Marinagarivorans cellulosilyticus: one gene and its partner. The protein of the gene in region 1 interacts with the protein of each later gene in a pairwise test. Links are inferred from orthologs where the notes say so. Each region holds a gene or a part of one and is shown in the gene's direction. Other genes may lie near its edges.

Region 1 (7,473 bases):
CAGAGGTTCTATCGCGTGGGCAGCAAAAGTCGCTGATTGCGGCTTTCATGTTTGCGGAATTACAAATATTCCAGCAACTAATGAATAAACCCAGTGTTTTACTTATTGATGATTTACCGGCTGAACTGGATCAGCAGCATATACAGTGCCTAGCTAATTGGTTGTTAGACTTAGATACACAGGTCTTTGTTACAGGCATATATGCTGAAGATATGGATAGGCTAAAGAATAAAATGAATAATAAACCTTGCAAGGTGTTTCACGTGAAACATGGCGAGATTAACGAGTGTAACCCCTAACACCTGAGGGAGAACGCCATCATGGCAGAACAACAAGATTACGATTCGTCCAGTATTAAAGTCCTTAAAGGGCTTGATGCAGTACGCAAGCGCCCCGGTATGTATATTGGCGATACAGATGACGGTACAGGCTTACACCATATGGTGTTTGAGGTCGTCGATAACTCAATTGATGAGGCGTTAGCGGGGCATTGTTCAGAAATTCGTGTCGTTATTCACCCTGATGATGCCATTAGTGTTTCTGATAATGGCCGTGGTATTCCTACTGAAATGCACGAAGAGGGTGTATCAGCCGCAGAAGTTATTATGACTGTACTGCATGCTGGTGGTAAGTTTGACGATAACACCTATAAGGTCTCTGGTGGCTTACACGGTGTGGGTGTATCGGTAGTTAATGCCCTGTCAGAAACTTTACGCTTAACGATTCGCCGCCAAGGTCAAGTGTTTGAGCAAACCTATCACCACGGTGTTCCTGCAAAGCCTTTGGAAGTTATTGGCGAAACAGACCAGCAGGGCACCAAGATATACTTCAAACCGTCTGATCAGACGTTCACAAATATCGAATTTCACTACGAAATACTGGCAAAACGCCTGCGTGAACTCTCGTTTCTTAATTCTGGTGTTCGCATCGTATTACACGATGAGCGTACAGGTAAGGAAGAAGCATTTGAGTACGAAGGTGGTTTGGCGGCCTTTGTTGATTACTTAAACCAAAATAAATCGACAATAAACAAGGTTGTTCACTTCACTAAAATGCATGACGACGGTGTAGCCGTAGAGGTTGCGCTACAGTGGAACGATACCTTCACTGAAAACATCTTCTGTTATACCAATAATATTCCGCAGCGCGATGGTGGTACTCACTTAGCGGGCTTTCGCAGTGCGTTAACACGCTGCTTGAATAGCTATATTGAATCTGAAGGTTTTGCTAAAAAAGAAAAAGTTGCCACAACTGGTGACGACGCCCGTGAAGGCCTTACTGCTATCGTTTCGGTAAAAGTCCCAGACCCTAAATTCTCCTCGCAAACTAAAGATAAACTGGTTTCAAGCGAAGTAAAAACCGCTGTAGAGCAGGAAATGGGCGCAGCGTTTAACGAATTTTTATTAGAAAACCCACAAGAAGCCAAGCTTATTGTTGGCAAAATGATGGAAGCTGCCCGCGCTAGGGAAGCCGCCAGAAAGGCCCGTGACCTTACCCGCCGTAAAGGTGTGCTCGATATAGCAGGCTTGCCTGGTAAGCTTGCAGACTGCCAAGAAAAAGATCCAAGCCTTTCAGAAATATACTTAGTGGAAGGGGACTCAGCCGGTGGTAGTGCCAAACAAGGCCGCGACCGCAGAACCCAAGCCATCTTGCCGTTAAAAGGTAAAATTCTTAACGTAGAAAAAGCCCGCTTCGATAAAATGCTATCGTCTGCAGAAGTCGGTACGCTTATTACGGCATTGGGTTGTGGTATCGGAGCGCAAGAATTTAACCCCGATAAACTGCGTTACCACAGCATTATCATCATGACGGATGCTGACGTGGATGGTTCTCACATCCGAACGCTATTATTGACCTTCTTCTTCCGTCAAATGCGCGAGCTAGTAGAGCGCGGCCATGTGTTTATTGCACAGCCACCGCTGTATAAAATCAGTAAGGGTAAACAAGAGCAATACCTAAAAGACGAGGCCGCACTTGAGCAGTTTTTAACGAATGCCGCTATCGAGTCTGTAGAGCTTCATGTTGCTGAAGATACTCCTGCTGTGCCGGGTGAACAACTAGAGACCTTAGTGGTGGAATTCCGTAAGACAATGGCAGTTATCGACCGCTTATCCAGAGTCTATCCACAGGAAATCCTCGAGTTACTCGTACACTCTAAAGCCTTAAACGCCGAGGAATTAAGCGATTCTTCAGCGGTAGAAGCTTGGGTTAGCGTTATTCAAGAAGGCCTTACCCCTATTAATGCTGCTAGTAAAACTCACACTTACAACCTAACAGTACAAGAAGATAAAGAGCGCAATATCTTTATCCCTGTATTGAATACCATGGCGCACGGTTTAGCGGAAGATACGCGTTTTGGTTTAGAGTTTTTTGAATCGCCCGATTACAAAAACATGCTTAAGCTGGGTGAGTTACTAGATGGTTTATTGGAAGACACTGCCTATGTTAGCCGTGGCGAGCGTAAACAGCCTGTAGCTAACTTTAAGCAAGCCCTAGAGTGGATTATGGCGGAGTCTAAGCGTGGTTATAACATTCAGCGTTATAAAGGGCTGGGTGAGATGAACCCCGAGCAATTATGGGAAACCACAATGGACCCAGAATGCCGTCGTATGTTGCAAGTAACGATTGAAGATGCCATCGGTGCAGACCAAATATTCACTTGCCTTATGGGCGACCATGTGGAACCGCGTCGTGAATTTATCGAAACTAACGCATTAAATGTTTCTAATTTGGATGTTTAATCGATTTTAGTTTTTTGAAACCCAAGCCCGTAGCGTTAAAAAACGCTGCGGGTTTTTTTATGCCTAAAACAAAACGGCAAATATTTTCACGTTGTTCCTTAGTAATTATTTCTGAATCCTTTCACGGTTAATGAAAATCCCGAGAGCGAACCGCGAGGTTTTCTAACAGGCCAGTGCAGTCTTCTAAACGCCCTGCGATTACATGGGTTACATCGCCTTGGCGTTCTAACCGCCCAGTAATTATTAAACATTTAGCCCCCAGTAACGCCTGCCGAAAAACACTTTGTGTGTTCTTCCATACCACCACATTGGTATTGCCTGTTTCATCCTCTAGCGTTAAAAATACAGTGCCCTTAGCGGTGCCTGGGCGTTGGCGGCCGGTGACAATACCTGCAACACGCACGAAGCCACCGTGATTAATGCTGCTAAGCTCTGCAAATGATTTACAGCGGCGTATGCTTGGCTGGTTGCGTAATAGCGCCATCGGGTGGCGGCGTAAACTAAAGCCAAGCATTTGGTAGTCAGCTTGAATATGCTGTGCTTCGGCGACTGTGGGTAATATATGGTCTGCATCATTGCTGTGAGAATAAAATAAATCGTCTGCGCTTTGGCTCAATGCCCCGCTTTGCCACAGTGCTTTTTGTCGATTACCGGTAATACTGGCTAAGGCATCCGCTTTAGCTAGGCGTTCTATATCCGCCGATGTTAAGCCGGTTAATTGTTTAAATGCGCTAAGGCTATTAAATAAATGTTCAGGTCGCGCAGCAATTATTTTTTTAGCGCTAACTTCGCTAAAACCTTTTATTTTTAAAAACCCCAGACGTACAGCCCAGCCTTTTTGGTAGGGCACCACTTGATGGGACCAGTCACTAAAATTAGCATCGACCGGTAAAAAGCGAATACGGTGGCGAATACCATCTTGAATTAATTGTGAGGGCGAATAAAAGCCCATTGGCTGGCTATTCAATAATGCGCAATAAAAGGCCTCGGGGTAGTGGCGTTTCACCCAAGCAGAGGCATAACATAAAAGCGCAAAACTGGCAGAGTGTGACTCTGGGAATCCGTAGCCGCCAAAGCCTTTTATTTGATTAAATAAACGCTCGGCATAATCGCGGCTGTAACCGTTGTTTAGCATGCCCTCGATAAAACGCGTTTCAAATTGTAGCAAGCGGCCGTTTTTACCAAAGCTGGCCATGGCCCTGCGCAATTGGTCGGCTTGGCCGCCACTAAAACCCGCTGCCACCATCGCTAAGCGAATGGCTTGCTCCTGAAATATCGGTACACCCAAAGTGGGCTTTAATACCGCTGCAACAGCATCGTTTTCGTAAACAACAGGCTCTAGTTTATTGCGGCGCCGAATATACGGGTGCACCATATCGCCTTGAATAGGGCCGGGCCTGACAATGGCAATTTGAATCACCAGATCATAAAAACATTTGGGCTTAAGCCGTGGCAGCATGGCCATTTGCGCACGGGATTCGACTTGAAAAACGCCAACACTATCGCCAATTGATAACATGTTATATGTGTGTGAGTCGTCTTTTGGAATATGGTGTAATTGCATTGCTGGCGCTATTGGGCCGATGCCATTAATGGGCAGGCGAAGCTTATCGATGTAACTTAATGATAAACGCAGCGCGCTCAACATACCGAGCGCTAGTACATCGATCTTTAATAAACCCATAGCTTCAATATCGTCTTTATCCCATTGAATAACCGTTCGCTCTGGCATGCTGGCATTTTCAATGGGAACTAAATCGGCGAGCTTACTATTGGTAATAACAAAGCCACCGACGTGTTGCGATAGGTGACGAGGAAAACCTAAAATCTGTTGTACTAAGCTATAAAACAGCGGCATTAAGGCACTTTGCTCATTAAACCCCGCAGCGCGAATGCGTTGTTCTAAGTCGGCCTTGCGATCCCACCAGGCTAATGATTTAGCTAAGTGCTCGATAAGTGGCGCATCTAGGCCTAAGGCTTTGCCAACATCGCGAATTGCGCTGCGTGCACGATAGGTAATAACGGTTGCTGCTAGCGCAGCGCGCTCGCGGGTATATTTTTGATAAATATATTGAATCACTTCTTCGCGCCTTTGATGTTCAAAATCCACATCAATATCCGGTGGCTCGTCGCGTTCTTTAGAAATAAAGCGTTCGAAAAGTACGTTAATTTGCCCTGGTGAAATTTCGGTAATAAATAAGCAGTAACATACGACCGAATTAGCTGCAGAGCCACGCCCTTGGCATAAAATACCGCGTTCTTTAGCAAAGCGTACAATGTCGTAGACGGTTAAAAAATAGTAGGCGTAGTTCAGCTCTTTAATTAATGTTAATTCTTTATTGACCAGTTGCTCGACATCTTTAGGTGCGCCATCTGGCCAGCGTTTTTTAAAACCTTGTTCAACCAATTGTTGTAGATAACTGTCTGGATCAATGCCTTTAGGTACGACCTCTTTAGGGTATTGATAGCGCAAACTATCTAACGAAAAATAACAGTGTGAAGCGATGTTAACCGTTTGTTCAATAAATTCCTCAGGGTATAAGGTTTGCCAATCTTCCGGTTTTTTAAGTACCGCTTCTGCATTACTGGCTAACGCAGAACCCATAGATTCCAAAGTGCTGTTATGGCGAATAGCCCATAGGGTGTCTAATAAAGGTTTACGTTGTTTGATGTGCATTAAAATATGTGGGCAGGCGGCAATAGGGATATTATTGTTTTGCGCCCAATCTAACCACGGTGCAAGGCAATTGGCTTTAAACCCTTCTAAGCGATGGTCGTAACCGAACCAAAGACGTGTACCAAAGGCTTTATAAAATTGATTCGCTTGGCTATTACGCCAAAGCTGATTGGGGCTTATTAACCAAATGATTAAACAGTGTTGTAGGCGAAAACGTAAATCCTCAAAGTGCGCCTCGTACTGGCCTTTAGGCATGCGCCGCCGAGCCAAAGAAATATAACCCGATAATTCACAGTAGGCTTCGGTACTTGGTGCAATTGCGATGATTCGGGCGCCTGAACTCATCTGAAAATAACTGCCAATTAAACAATCAATACCGCGCTCTTTAGCGGCGACATGGGCTTTAACAATACCCGCTAGCGAGCATTCATCGGTTATGGCGATAGCCGAATAACCCAACAAGGCTGCAGCTTCGACTAACTCATGTGGGTGTGATGCGCCCGTTAAAAAGCTGAAATTACTTTGGCAGAACAATGGCACCATGAATAATCACTCCTCATCAATTTACCCGCTAACGGGTTTAGCCAAATACGCCGTGTACATACCAGCGTTGTTGATGAAGGTCTTGGTATAGCCATAGCAATTGTTGATCATCGCGCTTAGCAATGTAGTAATCGCGAGCACTTGCCTTTTGCCACCACTGGGTTTGAATGCGTTCGGCTTGGGAAATAATTTGGAGCAAGCCCTGCCAATAGAGCTGCCCCGCTTTAATATTCACAGAGGCCGGCGGTTCAACTAACCACAGTGGTCGGTGTTTATGATTGATGCCACTAGGCAATTCTGAATTGGCTTTTTCCAGCACGGGGATTTTCTGACTACACGCTTCCGGCAAAATGCCATCTTTACAGCTCACTTTAAAAAACGCTGCATCGCCCATGCGACTTTGCAATTTAGCGGCAAGGCGAGTGAGTGATTCGCGGTTTTGCTGTTTGGGCTCAGCCCACAAGGGTTGAGTATTCGCTTGCAGTGATTGTAGAGTAGGGCAGTGCAGTTCTATGCGATCAACCTCGAAGGGCAAGCCCTGTTGCTCGAGGTGAATACGGGTAATATCAGCGGCCAAGGTGGTATCGCTAAATACGCGCTCGAGGTGTACTTCCAGCGTGTGCGATTCGTGCTGAATGTTATACAGCCGCCACTGCAAATGTTGAACTTGGCACTGGTGGGCGATTAAAAATTCGGCGAGCCGCTGCAGTAGCGCTTCGACCAGTATTTGCAGCCACTCAATGGTGCTGATGGGGTAATCGGCATCGAGGCCTTCGCAAAATGTTAATGCCTGTTGATAATACGCCGGCCGCGATTGAAACAGCGAGGCTTGTACTTCGTTGCCAAGCACGGCCTCTAGGTAATCGATGCTACTAGTCGATAGGCGTTTTTTAATGGCTTGCCATTCGCTGGCGGTATGGCATAGCTCGCCAAGCCGGTTAAACCCCATTGCTTGAAGACGATTGCGGTCTTCACCCAGCGTTATGATATCGCCGATAGGCAGGGCATAAAGTTGCCCGAGTGCCTCTCGTGCTTGCTCGCTTCCTGCTGGTGGCCGGTGGGTAGGGCGGTTAATTGTATGGCTTAGTAACCAAGCGCCTTCGGCAGTGTGTGCCCACGCCCAGTGGGCTTCTATCTCTAATGTTAGTAAGTGCTTATGTACTTCTTGGGTTATACCGCTTGAGCCATTAAACAAACTTAAGCAGCGCGATACCTCAAGCGCTACACCGTTAGTGCCTTCACCCAAAAGCTGATTCGCGGGAATTACGTAGGGTGTTACGGCATAACACGCCTCGCAAAGTTGGTGTAATAGTGCAGCTTCGCAATTGGGGTCGCGCGTTAGCAGTGGTGCATTCATCAGTGCCGAGGCTACAGCGCTAGGCATGCCCAAAGTCACACCTTGTGCAGCGGCGGCCTCATTAAAGGCGCAAATACGGAGTTGATCTGCGACGGCAAGCGGCTGTTCACCAGAGCCGAAATTGGCTAATGGCATTGTTGGTTTTGACGCTGTTA
Region 2 (11,129 bases), 3.6 Mb from region 1 along the record:
ACCGCTCTTGTGGAAGCGCCCAAGCACACGACTTACGGTTTCTATGGTTAAGCCTAGGTAATTGCCAATGTCAGACCGCGCCATAGGCAAATAAAATTCCGTAGCTGATAGCCCACGTTGACTGTTGCGCTGCGAGATACTAAGCAGCAAAAAAGCCATTTTTTCGTCTGCACTGTTTTTGCTAAGAAGGCTAATAAGCTCTTGATCACTGGCAATTTCTTTGCCCATGATTTGAAAGAAGCGACGTTGTAAGTTTGGAATTTTAACGCTGAGATCTTCTAGTTGGTTAAATGGTATTTCGCAGACCGAGCTCGTCTCTAAAGCGATGGCGGTATTGGTGTGGTTGTTGGTGGCAATGCCATCCATGCCGAGGATTTCACCGGGTAAATAAAACCCCGTGACTTGCTCTTCTCCATCTGTGGAGACGGCCACAGTTTTGAACGAGCCAGAACGCACCGCAAAAACAGCCCTAAAAGCGTCACCGGCAAAGTAGAGTTTGTCTGATTTTTGCAGTGGGCGGCCGCGCTGAACGATTTGGTCCAGTTGGTTGATATCATTACGCAGAAGGCTAATGGGTAGGCAAAGATCCCCTAAGCGGCATTCTCCGCAATTGACTTGTGATCCGGTGTTGCAGTGTGCTTTCATCGCTGTCTCTTTGTCCGCTTGAGGTTGAACCTGGAAACCGCAGTTAAACCAGCAAAGTCTCCGCATTCACTGGGTGCACCTGACGCGATAAAAATAATTCATCACCAATAAGGTGACTACACACTTTACTACACGCCATGCGCATCCCGGTAATGCGGGGCTTTTTGACTCTAAACTGCGATCTCTAGGTTGAATCAATGACTCATTTGCGGGCATTTTACAAGGCTTGGCGCATAGACAAAAGGCGTGATTAACTAATTGCTACATTAGATGCTGTTTATGGCTTTTTTGCGACACGGCGTGTGAGAGCAGTTGTCCGAAATAGTCCGGTACTATTTGAGAGGCCAAGCCTTGAATGTGTTGTTCAAAGTCGCCATTTGCGGGGGCGTAATTCAGCGAGACGGTTTGAGCGTTACAACTTTTTGCCATTTCGACAAAGCTGGCCGCAGGTTGTACTTGACCGCTGGTACCTATGGCTATGAAACGGTCGCATTGCTGTAATGCTTCGTTAATATCGAGCATATAAAAGGGGATTTCATCGAACCAAACAATATGCGGTCGTAAAGTTTTTGTTTGATTGCAGCAAGGGCAGGGGGTTGATGGGAGGATGGGGGACGTCCAATGGTAAACCCTGAAGGTGCGCTGGCAGCGTACTTTTAATAGCTCGCCGTGCATATGTAACACCTTTTCGCTACCGGCGCGCTCGTGTAGGTTGTCGACATTTTGAGTTATAAGGGTAAAGCGACCGGGGTATTGCCGAGCAAATTCGGCAAGTGCGATATGGGCTGCATTTGGCTGAATGTTATTTTGGAGTTCTTGTCTTCGCTGATTGTAAAAGCTTTGTACTTTAGCTGGGTCAGACTTAAAAGCAGTTGGCGTGCACACTTCTTCAATTTTATACCCCTGCCATAATCCGTCGGCATCCCGAAAAGTCGCCAGCCCCGATTCTGCCGAAATACCCGCCCCTGTTAGGACTACGATAGATTCCATAATTCATACCTTGCACATATGTAGAAGCATGAATTTACCGTAAACGGCGTGAGAACATTTTGTGTTAACGCAAAAAAAGCAGTTTTAGCAATGTGGCTGGCTAACGGAAGTAACAATGCCTATAAAAGTAGCAATTTCGTCATAATTTGCTTGCGACCAGGCGATCGTAGCTATGAGTAGTACTGCGGCTGGGAGTTATTGCGAGGATTCTTGGTGTAATAGTTGTGGAGTGCGTCACAGTTTTTGTTTTTTTGGGGGTTCGTGTCGTCTCATGCAACGCATTCATTGACCGTTTGCCTCCTCTTCGTTAGCTTTCCCGTCGAGCATATATCATGTTCATTAAGTTTCTCAACAAAGGATATAGTTATGGACTTACGACTTTTAAAAGCCTGCGGATTAAGCGCAGCATTAATGCTAGTTGGATCTACTTCGTACGCGGAGAGTCTTAATCAGGCTGGGCTGCAGGCTAATGGCGAGACGTTCCAGTTTGGTTTCGCCTCTATCCCAAATATCCAAATAAGCAATGCACCTTCGGATACAGATTACAATCGTAGTGCAATGCTCCATGATGGGTCTACATACCGTTTATATTTCTTTAAGGAGGGGAGTGAAGACACCCTCTATCAATTCGGTTTTAATGGTAGTAGCTATCAGTACGGGCACAATTCAATTGCGCAATTACGAATTACCAATAAGCCATCAGATGCTAACCCTGAAGATTTTGCAATGCTTCATGACGGGTCGGTTTATCGTCTTTATATGCTAAGTTACGATCAAACTAAGGTTTACCAGTTTGGTTGGAATGGTTCTAGTTATCAATACGGCCATAGATCAATACCTACAATATCAATTACCGGTGCCCCTTCTGATGCTGATAAATCGCGCTGGGCAATGCTTCATGATGGCCAAAACTACCGTTTATACTTCGCGAAGCAAGGTGTAACGGACAAAATTTATGGGTTTGCATGGAATGGCGGCTCTTATCAGTTTGGCTTTGATTCACCTGGTGTTATAGATTTGGATCTAGTCCCGACAAATAGCAATTTCGATATTATGAATATGTTGCACGACGGTTCACGTTCACGTTTTTACTACTTAGCACCATAGATTTTGTATGGCCCTATAAGTCAGCAGCATAGCTGCTGACTTATCTCCTATTAAATTGTTGTTATTTCCTTGCTATCCCCCCCTCTTTTTTTATTTAGTTGAACCTGCTTTTATTTAGTTCGACGTCTTCACAAAGCGCCAATATTTGGTGTGGGCGCACACAATGCTTTAGCGTATGATGCTGTTCGCCCGAGGGCCGCCGTTGGGGTCTTCCAATTGCGCGATTGCTCTACTAAGGCTCAGTTATGTGTGGCTATTTGCCTCTTAAATCTATATTGCGTTGCTGAATCGGCGCATATGTGGATTGGGTATGTAAAACCCATTTCGCATCCGCCTAAGTGTTGGCCGGATGTCATTTGGGAAGCTGCATTCATTTTTAATTTCTTCTGAAGATATTTGGTTACGTATGGTATTTGTCCGATCTAATATGTTAGTGCTTTGCATGGTATTCATATCTGGCTTTTCAGTGATGAGCGTAGAGATGCTTGGGGGCAGGATACTGGCTCCTTATTTTGGCGGTAGCGTATACGTATGGGGTAGCCTGATATTTACTTTTATGGTCGGCCTCTCTCTAGGTTATGGTGTTGGTGGGCGCCTATCTGTTCGATTTTATGGGATAAAGATATTGGGCGCCTTGTTATGCTTTTCTGCTTTGCAGGTGCTGTTGGTGGAATTTTCTTCAGATTGGGTATTGGGTATTGCATTTAGCCAAACTAGCGACCCCCGATCCGGCTCTTTGTTGGCAGCGCTCGCGCTTTATTTACTGCCGACGGCAACTTTAGGGACTTTGTCTCCAGTTGCGATTAGGACAATTTCCCATGACATTCATAAGGTTGGAAACAGTGCAGGGAACCTCTATCTGGTGTCAACACTGGGGTCGGCGGTAGGAACTCTTGTCACGGCTTTTTGGTTGGTAGCCTTGTTCGAGGTTAAATCCATTATGTTTGGTAATGCAGTGGCTCTGATGTTGGCTGCTAGCCTTTGTTTGCTCGGTAATAGGCGTGGGGAAGTTAAATGATTTTGAGATTACTGTTTGTTGGCAGCCGAGGTTGGCTTTCGTGCATATTGTTTCTTGTAGGGGGGCTTCAATCATTTGGCGCGTTAGCACAGCCTGTTGTGCTGAAAGAGTATAAGTCCCTTTACCGAAATGTCACTGTTATAGAAACGCCGCATAGTCGATGCGTTCGGCTAAAGAATAAAAAGAACCCCTTCAATTCCCAGAGCTGCTTAAGTTTGGCGAAGCCTGACGAGCTTCTGTTCTTCTATTCTAAAGCGATGATGGCTGCGCTTAGCACGCAAAAGGACGATGTCAGGGTCTTAAGTGTGGGCTTAGGTGGCGGCACCATGCCAAGAGCCATTATGAGTTATTTTAAATCCCCCCATGTCACTACCGTCGAGCTGGATTCAAAAATGCTCGAAGCTGCGGAAGAGTTTATGCATTTTAAGCAGGCAGATAATAATCGAGTGGTGATTCAAGACGCACGTTATTTTATTCGCAAGCAAGGCTTCGCCAAAGAAAAATATGACGTTATTTTGCTTGATGCATTTAATGGCGAATACATCCCGGAGCACTTGACGACACGAGAATTCTTGGAGGAAGTCAAAAAGATTCTCTCCCCGAATGGCCTATTGTTATCCAATACATTTTCCTTTCGAGACTTTTATAATTCGGAGTCTGTTACATACGAAGCGGTCTTCCCCGATTTCTGTGCTTTTAAATCCGCAGGTGCCCGTACGGTGGTAGCATTCAATGGCTCTAAGTGCGATGCAGAGAAGCTTAAGCAGGATGTTGAGCGAAACCTCGTAGCTCTTGCTCCCTATATTCGGAATGCTAGAGGTATCGTCAATAGCATTACCGATAAAAAAGATTGGAATGTGAGTGCTAAGGTATTTACGGACGAATTTTCGCCTGCAAATTTATATAATGTACAGTGAGTTGCAGGCTTAATTAAGAGTTTTTAGTTACAGTTCGAGGTTTTCACGTAGCATATTCAAGCGCTTGATATTTTCAGCCTTATTGAGAGGTGTTTGGGGCTTGTGCTCGATAACGTTTTCCAGCTCGAGTGCAAGCTCTTCACCCGCGCGTACGCGCTCGCAAAAATCTTGGTATTTGCGCTTAAATACTGGGTAGGCAACACTCTCTGCGCTGGTTTGCAGGAAATACCAATCGCAAGCTTTGCCTGCGTGATAGACCACCGGATGGCTCCAGCGATAGCGTGCTTTAGGTGAGGGCGCGCGGCAAGCTTCGATATAGGCGCTATGCGGGTCCGGCAGTTTGGCGGTGTCGCTATGACTTTCGCAGTGGCGAATCATAGTGTGGAGCGTGGGTAGAAAATCACTGCTTTCTAGAATGGATTTTGCTGCGCGCAGTAGAGTCTCGGGTGTGAAGCGCGCGAGCTCGCCCAGCCAAAGTTTTTTGATTTGAGTAAGCTCTGCTTCGGTGCTAAATGCCTTAAAAAACTGGGCATGGTAATTCAGGCGAAATAACGCAAAAACCTGATTAATAGCATCAATATAGTGTTCGCGTTTAGGGGCTTCTTTAGTCTGCCCAGCTTCTGTCGGTAACGAGTGCTTCAAGGGACATATCTCGTGTTGATGAATGGTTGATGGCGGTAGCCTCTGCGGAGCGTTGTGCCCAACGGTGCTTCACGTACTGCAAAAAGCGTGTATTCCAAGAGCTGTGCGCTTGATTGCTATCGCGCCAATAAATGACAAATTCAGGAATAAGTTGGTGGGCAAATTGTAATTCAATGTTTGCAAGTCTCAAAACATCGTAAACATCGCGCGAGGGTTGCCAGCCTTCGGGTATGCGCTTAGGAGTTGTGTCGTGCTCTAAAGTAGAGCTGTACCGTGCCCACTGGCGATTTACGTGATCGCGAAAACGGCGGTTCCAGTTATCGCAACTGCTGCCTTGCTCCCGCCAATAAAGTACAAACTCCGGCACGGCATCCTCAATAAATTCTCGGCGAATACCTGCGTGGCGGGTTAGTACATCCATAGCGTCTTCGCTGGGGCGCCAATCGGGGTGCATCAGTGTAACTTGCGGTCGCTGATTTTTTTGCGACTGAAAGTCGCGCCATTTATGAATAACGTGATTAAAGAATTTGGACTCCCAAGAGCGCGCAGGTTCGTTGCGTTCACGCCAATAGGTAATGAACTCACCGACTTGATTAAGTGCAAAGGTGTCTGGGATGTTGTGTTGAGCAAGCTGGTTAAGCGTGTCGCGCTCGGGCTGCCAGTGAGGGGCAATAATATTGGGGCTTACTGCGTGCGTTGGTGTGGGCGAAGCCGTTGTGGCGGTTTGTAGGTTATTGGCCGTGGGTTGAGCGTGGTTATCGCTATTGGCTTTAAAGGCAAATTTAAGCATCTGGCTTTGGTTAAACGGGGCTGACGCAATCACGACAATATTGGCTTCGCGTAAATTTGTGCATAGGCGCTGCACGTCTTTGTCTGCCCAGAAAGGCGCAATAGCAAAAATCTGAGCTTGCGAGGCAGTAAACCACGTAAAGCCTTGTTGGTTTTGACCGGCAAGGCGCAGTGATAATTGCTGCAATACCGTTACCATTAAAGCTTCTTCTACGCCTAATTTTGCCGCGAGCGATGGCGACAATGTTAGCGGAATCTCGGGCAGTATTTGCGGCGCTGTGGTTGCAGGCCTATTTGCGGTTTGCGGGTAGCTGTTCATATAAAAATGCAGTTCGAGCAAGGCGTTAGGCGCCAGTTAATGCTGTACATTTGTGCATTACTTAAGTGGCCTGGCGGCAGTTCGGTGTGGCGCTTATTGTATCAGTCTCAAGGCTTTCTCGCTGCGCTACTGGTCTAAATGTAATAACCGAGAGGGGCTTGACAGCTGACCAAAACCCATTCTTTGCCATCAAAAAGCGCTTGTTGGGCGCCTGAGGGCCTTCTAGAGGGAATAGGTGTGCGCGAGCATGGTGTGTGTGGTAGCATGCGCAGCCTTAAAACGCATTCTGAGCCGTTTCTGCCAAGCCGCGTGCTGAGACAGTATTCGCGTTAATACAATAATGAGTCAAACCAATACTAAGGAATATGCCATCTTATGGGTGATATCGCTAAAGAAGTTTTACCCGTCAATATTGAGACTGAGTTAAAACAGTCTTATCTCGATTATGCGATGAGTGTCATTGTTGGCCGAGCATTGCCAGACGTAAGAGACGGCCTTAAGCCTGTCCATCGTCGCGTGCTATTTGCCATGAATGAGCTGAATCTAGATTGGAATAAACCTTATAAGAAGTCGGCCCGTGTTGTCGGTGATGTGATTGGTAAATATCACCCGCATGGTGATTCTGCTGTATATGACACGATTGTTCGAATGGCGCAGCCGTTTTCGCTGCGTTATATGTTGGTCGATGGACAAGGTAACTTTGGTTCTATCGATGGCGATAGCGCGGCAGCTATGCGATATACGGAAATTCGTATGCGCAAAATTGCGCACGACTTACTTGCCGACCTAGATAAAGAAACCGTTAACTTTGTGCCGAACTATGACGGCCAAGAAATGATCCCTGAGGTTATGCCTACGCGCGTGCCTAACCTTTTGGTTAATGGCTCAAGCGGTATTGCGGTGGGCATGGCGACGAATATTCCCCCCCATAATTTGGCGGAAGTGGTTAAAGGGTGTTTGGCGCTTATAGATAACCCCGACCTCTCGATTGACGACCTTATGGAATACATTCCTGGTCCTGATTTTCCTACTGGCGGCATTATTAACGGCCGTGCTGGCATATTAATGGCCTACCGCACGGGCCGTGGCCGCATTTATGTGCGCGCTAAAGCCGCTGTAGAAGTGAATGAGAAAACCAATCGCGAATCGATTATTGTGTCTGAAGTGCCTTATATGGTGAACAAGGCGCGTCTTATTGAAAAGATTGCCGAGCTTGTTAAAGATAAAAAGCTTGAAGGGATTTCAGAAATCCGCGATGAGTCAGACAAAGATGGTTTGCGCGTTGTTATCGAAATTAAGCGCGGTGATATGGGCGAGGTTGTTTTAAATAACCTATTTGCTCAAACGCAAATGGAAAGCGTATTTGGCATTAATACTGTTGCTCTTGTTGATAACCAGCCAAGGCTGCTTAACCTTCTTGAATTGCTGCAGTATTTTATTAAGCACCGCCGCGAAGTTGTTACGCGTCGCACAATATATTTATTGCGCAAAGCGCGTGAGCGCGGCCATGTGCTAGAAGGTTTGGCTGTTGCAATTGCGAATATTGATGAAATTATTACCACCATCAAAAACTCTGCAACGCCGCAAGATGCTAAAGATGCTCTGTTAAGCAAAGGTTGGCCGGTAGGTACAGTGAGCCAATTCTTGGAGCGTGCCGGTGCTAACGCTTGCCGCCCAGACGGCCTAGAAGAGCAATTTGGTTTGCATGATGGCGTGTATCACTTATCGCCAGCACAGGTGCAAGCCATTTTAGAGCTTCGCTTACACCGTTTAACCGGTATGGAACACGACAAGCTACTTGTTGAGTACCAAGAAAAGCTTGAGCAAATTGCTGAATATCTAGAAATTTTGGCTAACCCTGCGCGCTTAATGGAAGTTATCCGGGAAGAGCTTGAAGTTATTGAGCAGTCTTATGGCGACCCGCGCCGTACCGAAATTCAAGCCTCCCGCGCCGATTTAACCGTAGAAGATTTAATCAACGAAGAAGATCGTGTGGTAACCATTTCACACGGTGGTTATGCCAAGAGCCAGCCATTAGATGCATACCAAGCTCAGCGCCGCGGTGGTATGGGTAAAAGTGCGACCTCAGTAAAAGACGAAGACTTTGTCGAGCATCTATTAATCGCAAACACCCATGACTACATCTTATGCTTCACCAATCGCGGTAAGGTCTATTGGCTAAAAACTTTCCAAATTCCAATTGCCGGCCGCACAAGCCGCGGGCGCCCAGTTGTTAACTTGTTGCCATTAGAAGCTGAAGAGCGCATTACCTCGATTTTGCCGGTTAAAGAATTTGACGAAGATCACTTTATCTTTATGGCGACTGCTAATGGCACAGTTAAGAAAACAGCCTTGTCACAATTTGCACGCCCGCGAAGCAGTGGTTTGATTGCGCTAGATCTTGTAGAAGGGGACAGCCTGGTTGGCACCGCGATTACAGACGGCAGCTGCGACGTGCTGTTAATGGCGTCTAACGGTAAGGCAACGCGCTTCAAGGAAGCCGATGTTCGAGCCATGGGGCGCACTTCTCGTGGTGTGCGCGGTATGCGCTTTGATGACAGCCAAAGCCTGATATCCATGATCATTCCACAAGAAGGCGGCAAGGTGCTGACTATTAGCGAAAATGGCTATGGTAAGCGCACTGAGCAAGCGGACTTCCCGACCAAAGGCCGTGGTGGCCAGGGTGTTATCGCGATGGCGACCTCAGAGCGCAATGGTTTATTGCGTGGCGCCGTGCAGGTGTTTGAAGGTGACGAAATTATGATTATCTCGGACCAAGGTACTTTGGTACGTACACGTGCTGATGAGGTATCTATTTTAAGCCGAAATACTCAGGGTGTTCGATTGATTAAAACGAAAGCTGGCGAGCATATTGTAAGCTTGGGCCGGATCGAAGAGCAGGACGACGTAGAAGCGCCGGAAGCCGAGGGGGAATAATTCGTGGTCGATAATTCCTCTGAAGAAGCCAAAGAGCTTGGCAAGTTACGCGACGACATCGATGCTATTGATGAAAAAATTGGTGCGCTGATTAGCCAGCGTGCCGTTTGCGCCCAGTCTGTAGCAGAAGTTAAGGGTCGATATAGTGATGGTTCTGACCCTATTTTTTATCGTCCAGAGCGCGAGGCTCAGGTGTTGCGCAAGGCCATGGCGAGAAACCAAGGACCTTTGTCTGATGAAGAATATGCGCGCCTGTTTCGCGAAATAATGTCGGCATGTTTAGCGCTTGAAAACCCGATTAAAGTGGCCTTTTTGGGCCCCGAGGGTACGTTTACTCACGAAGCTGCATTAAAACATTTTGGCGCCAGCGCAAAAGTCGCACCCATGACAGCCATTGATGAGGTTTTTAGAGAAGTAGAATCTGGCGCTTGCCAGTTTGGTGTTGTGCCTGTTGAAAATTCGACAGAAGGTGTAGTGACTCATACGCTAGATTCTTTTATGAGTTCTAACCTAAATATTTGCGGTGAAGTGGTATTGCGTATTCACCATAACCTTATGGTTTCTGATGTAACCAAAACCGATAGCATTACTCGCATATATTCGCATGCGCAGTCTTTGGCGCAATGTCGCAAATGGTTGGACGCTCATTACCCTAATGCCGAGCGCATTGCAGTGCCAAGTAATGCCGAAGCGGCAAAGCGCATGCGTAGCGAGTGGAATGCTGCCGCCATTGCCGGTGAAGCTGCGGCCAAGCTTTATGGTTTAACGGTTTTGGCTGACAAAATTGAAGATATGCCAGACAACTCAACACGTTTTTTAATCGTTGGACAACAAGATGTTGGACCTAGCGGTCATGATAAAACCTCGGTTGTTATTGCCGTTAAAAACGAGCCTGGCGCCTTGCATGATATCTTGGAGCCATTTCATCGTTTAGGTGTCGATTTGACGCGTGTCGAAAGCCGACCCTCGCGAACCGGTAATTGGAATTATGTGTTTTTCATTGACTTTGATGGTCACGTTGAAACGCCCAAGGTTCAAACAGCGCTTGAGGAAGTTTCAAGGCGTGCCGCCGATGTTAAAATTTTGGGTTCCTACCCTAAGGGCGTTCTCTAATTATGAGCGCTGATGACGTAGTAGCTTTGCAGCCAATTAATACCCTTGTTGTTATTGGTCTGGGCTTGATTGGCGGTAGCTTGGCGTTAAGTCTTAAGTCGGCTGGAGCTTGTAAGCGGGTGGTTGGCATTGCGCCAGATCCTTTGGTTCGCCAGCGTGCCATCGAGCGGGGAATGGTGGATGAATCATATGCATCTATTGGTGATGTTGCCGCACAGTTAGGTGAGGGCGATGTTGTTTTTATCGCTGTGCCAACGCTGGCCATTCGCGAAGTATTAGAAAGCGTAAAAGGCTGCGTTCCTGCTACGGTAACTGTTACAGATGGGGCAAGCGTTAAAGGAAGTGTGTTAGAAGATGTGAAGGCCGTTTATGGCAAAGTTCCAGAGCAGCTGGTACTAGGGCATCCTATTGCAGGCTCGGAGCAAAGTGGCGTAGAGGCCGCGAGGGTAGGGCTTTATGCCAATCACCGCATTATTCTTACGCCTACCGAAGAAACTTCTGATCAGCATAAAGACCGAGTCGCCGATATGTGGCGGGCTGTTGGTGCTGAGGTGCTTGAGCTTGATGTTGAAAACCACGACGCTATCTTGGGTGCGACAAGCCACTTGCCGCACGTGATTGCTTTTTCGCTGGTCGATACCCTTGCCCACGA

The links.
Region 2: the proteins of gyrB (region 1) and gyrA interact in binary tests that used the Escherichia coli proteins (3 or more experiments, as listed by UniProt). The link is inferred for Marinagarivorans cellulosilyticus from one-to-one orthologs.

Annotation. Positions count from the first base shown.
Region 1 is NZ_AP023086.1:3,830-11,302, forward strand. What follows is about bases 1-3,030. They hold gyrB (DNA topoisomerase (ATP-hydrolyzing) subunit B), read left to right. Parts: upstream 1-320; coding sequence 321-2,741; downstream 2,742-3,030. Other genes in these bases: recF (DNA replication/repair protein RecF), read left to right, coding at 1-299; MARGE09_RS00025 (error-prone DNA polymerase), read right to left, coding at 2,869-3,030. Also shown: more of MARGE09_RS00025, read right to left, coding at 3,031-5,961; MARGE09_RS00030 (Y-family DNA polymerase), read right to left, coding at 5,999-7,473. UniProt on the Escherichia coli protein: DNA gyrase negatively supercoils closed circular double-stranded DNA in an ATP-dependent manner to maintain chromosomes in an underwound state.
Region 2 is NZ_AP023086.1:3,595,621-3,606,749, forward strand. Bases 6,483-9,583 are described here. They hold gyrA (DNA gyrase subunit A), read left to right. Parts: upstream 6,483-6,802; coding sequence 6,803-9,364; downstream 9,365-9,583. Other genes in these bases: pheA (prephenate dehydratase), read left to right, coding at 9,368-9,583. Also shown: fumarate/nitrate reduction transcriptional regulator Fnr, read right to left, coding at 1-645; MARGE09_RS14500 (NAD-dependent deacylase), read right to left, coding at 907-1,635; MARGE09_RS14505 (hypothetical protein), read left to right, coding at 2,002-2,742; MARGE09_RS14510 (fused MFS/spermidine synthase), read left to right, coding at 3,092-3,760; MARGE09_RS14515 (spermidine synthase), read left to right, coding at 3,976-4,677; MARGE09_RS14520 (replication protein P), read right to left, coding at 4,705-5,319; MARGE09_RS14525 (DnaT-like ssDNA-binding domain-containing protein), read right to left, coding at 5,282-6,427; more of pheA, read left to right, coding at 9,584-10,477; MARGE09_RS14540 (prephenate dehydrogenase/arogenate dehydrogenase family protein), read left to right, coding at 10,480-11,129. UniProt on the Escherichia coli protein: A type II topoisomerase that negatively supercoils closed circular double-stranded (ds) DNA in an ATP-dependent manner to maintain chromosomes in an underwound state.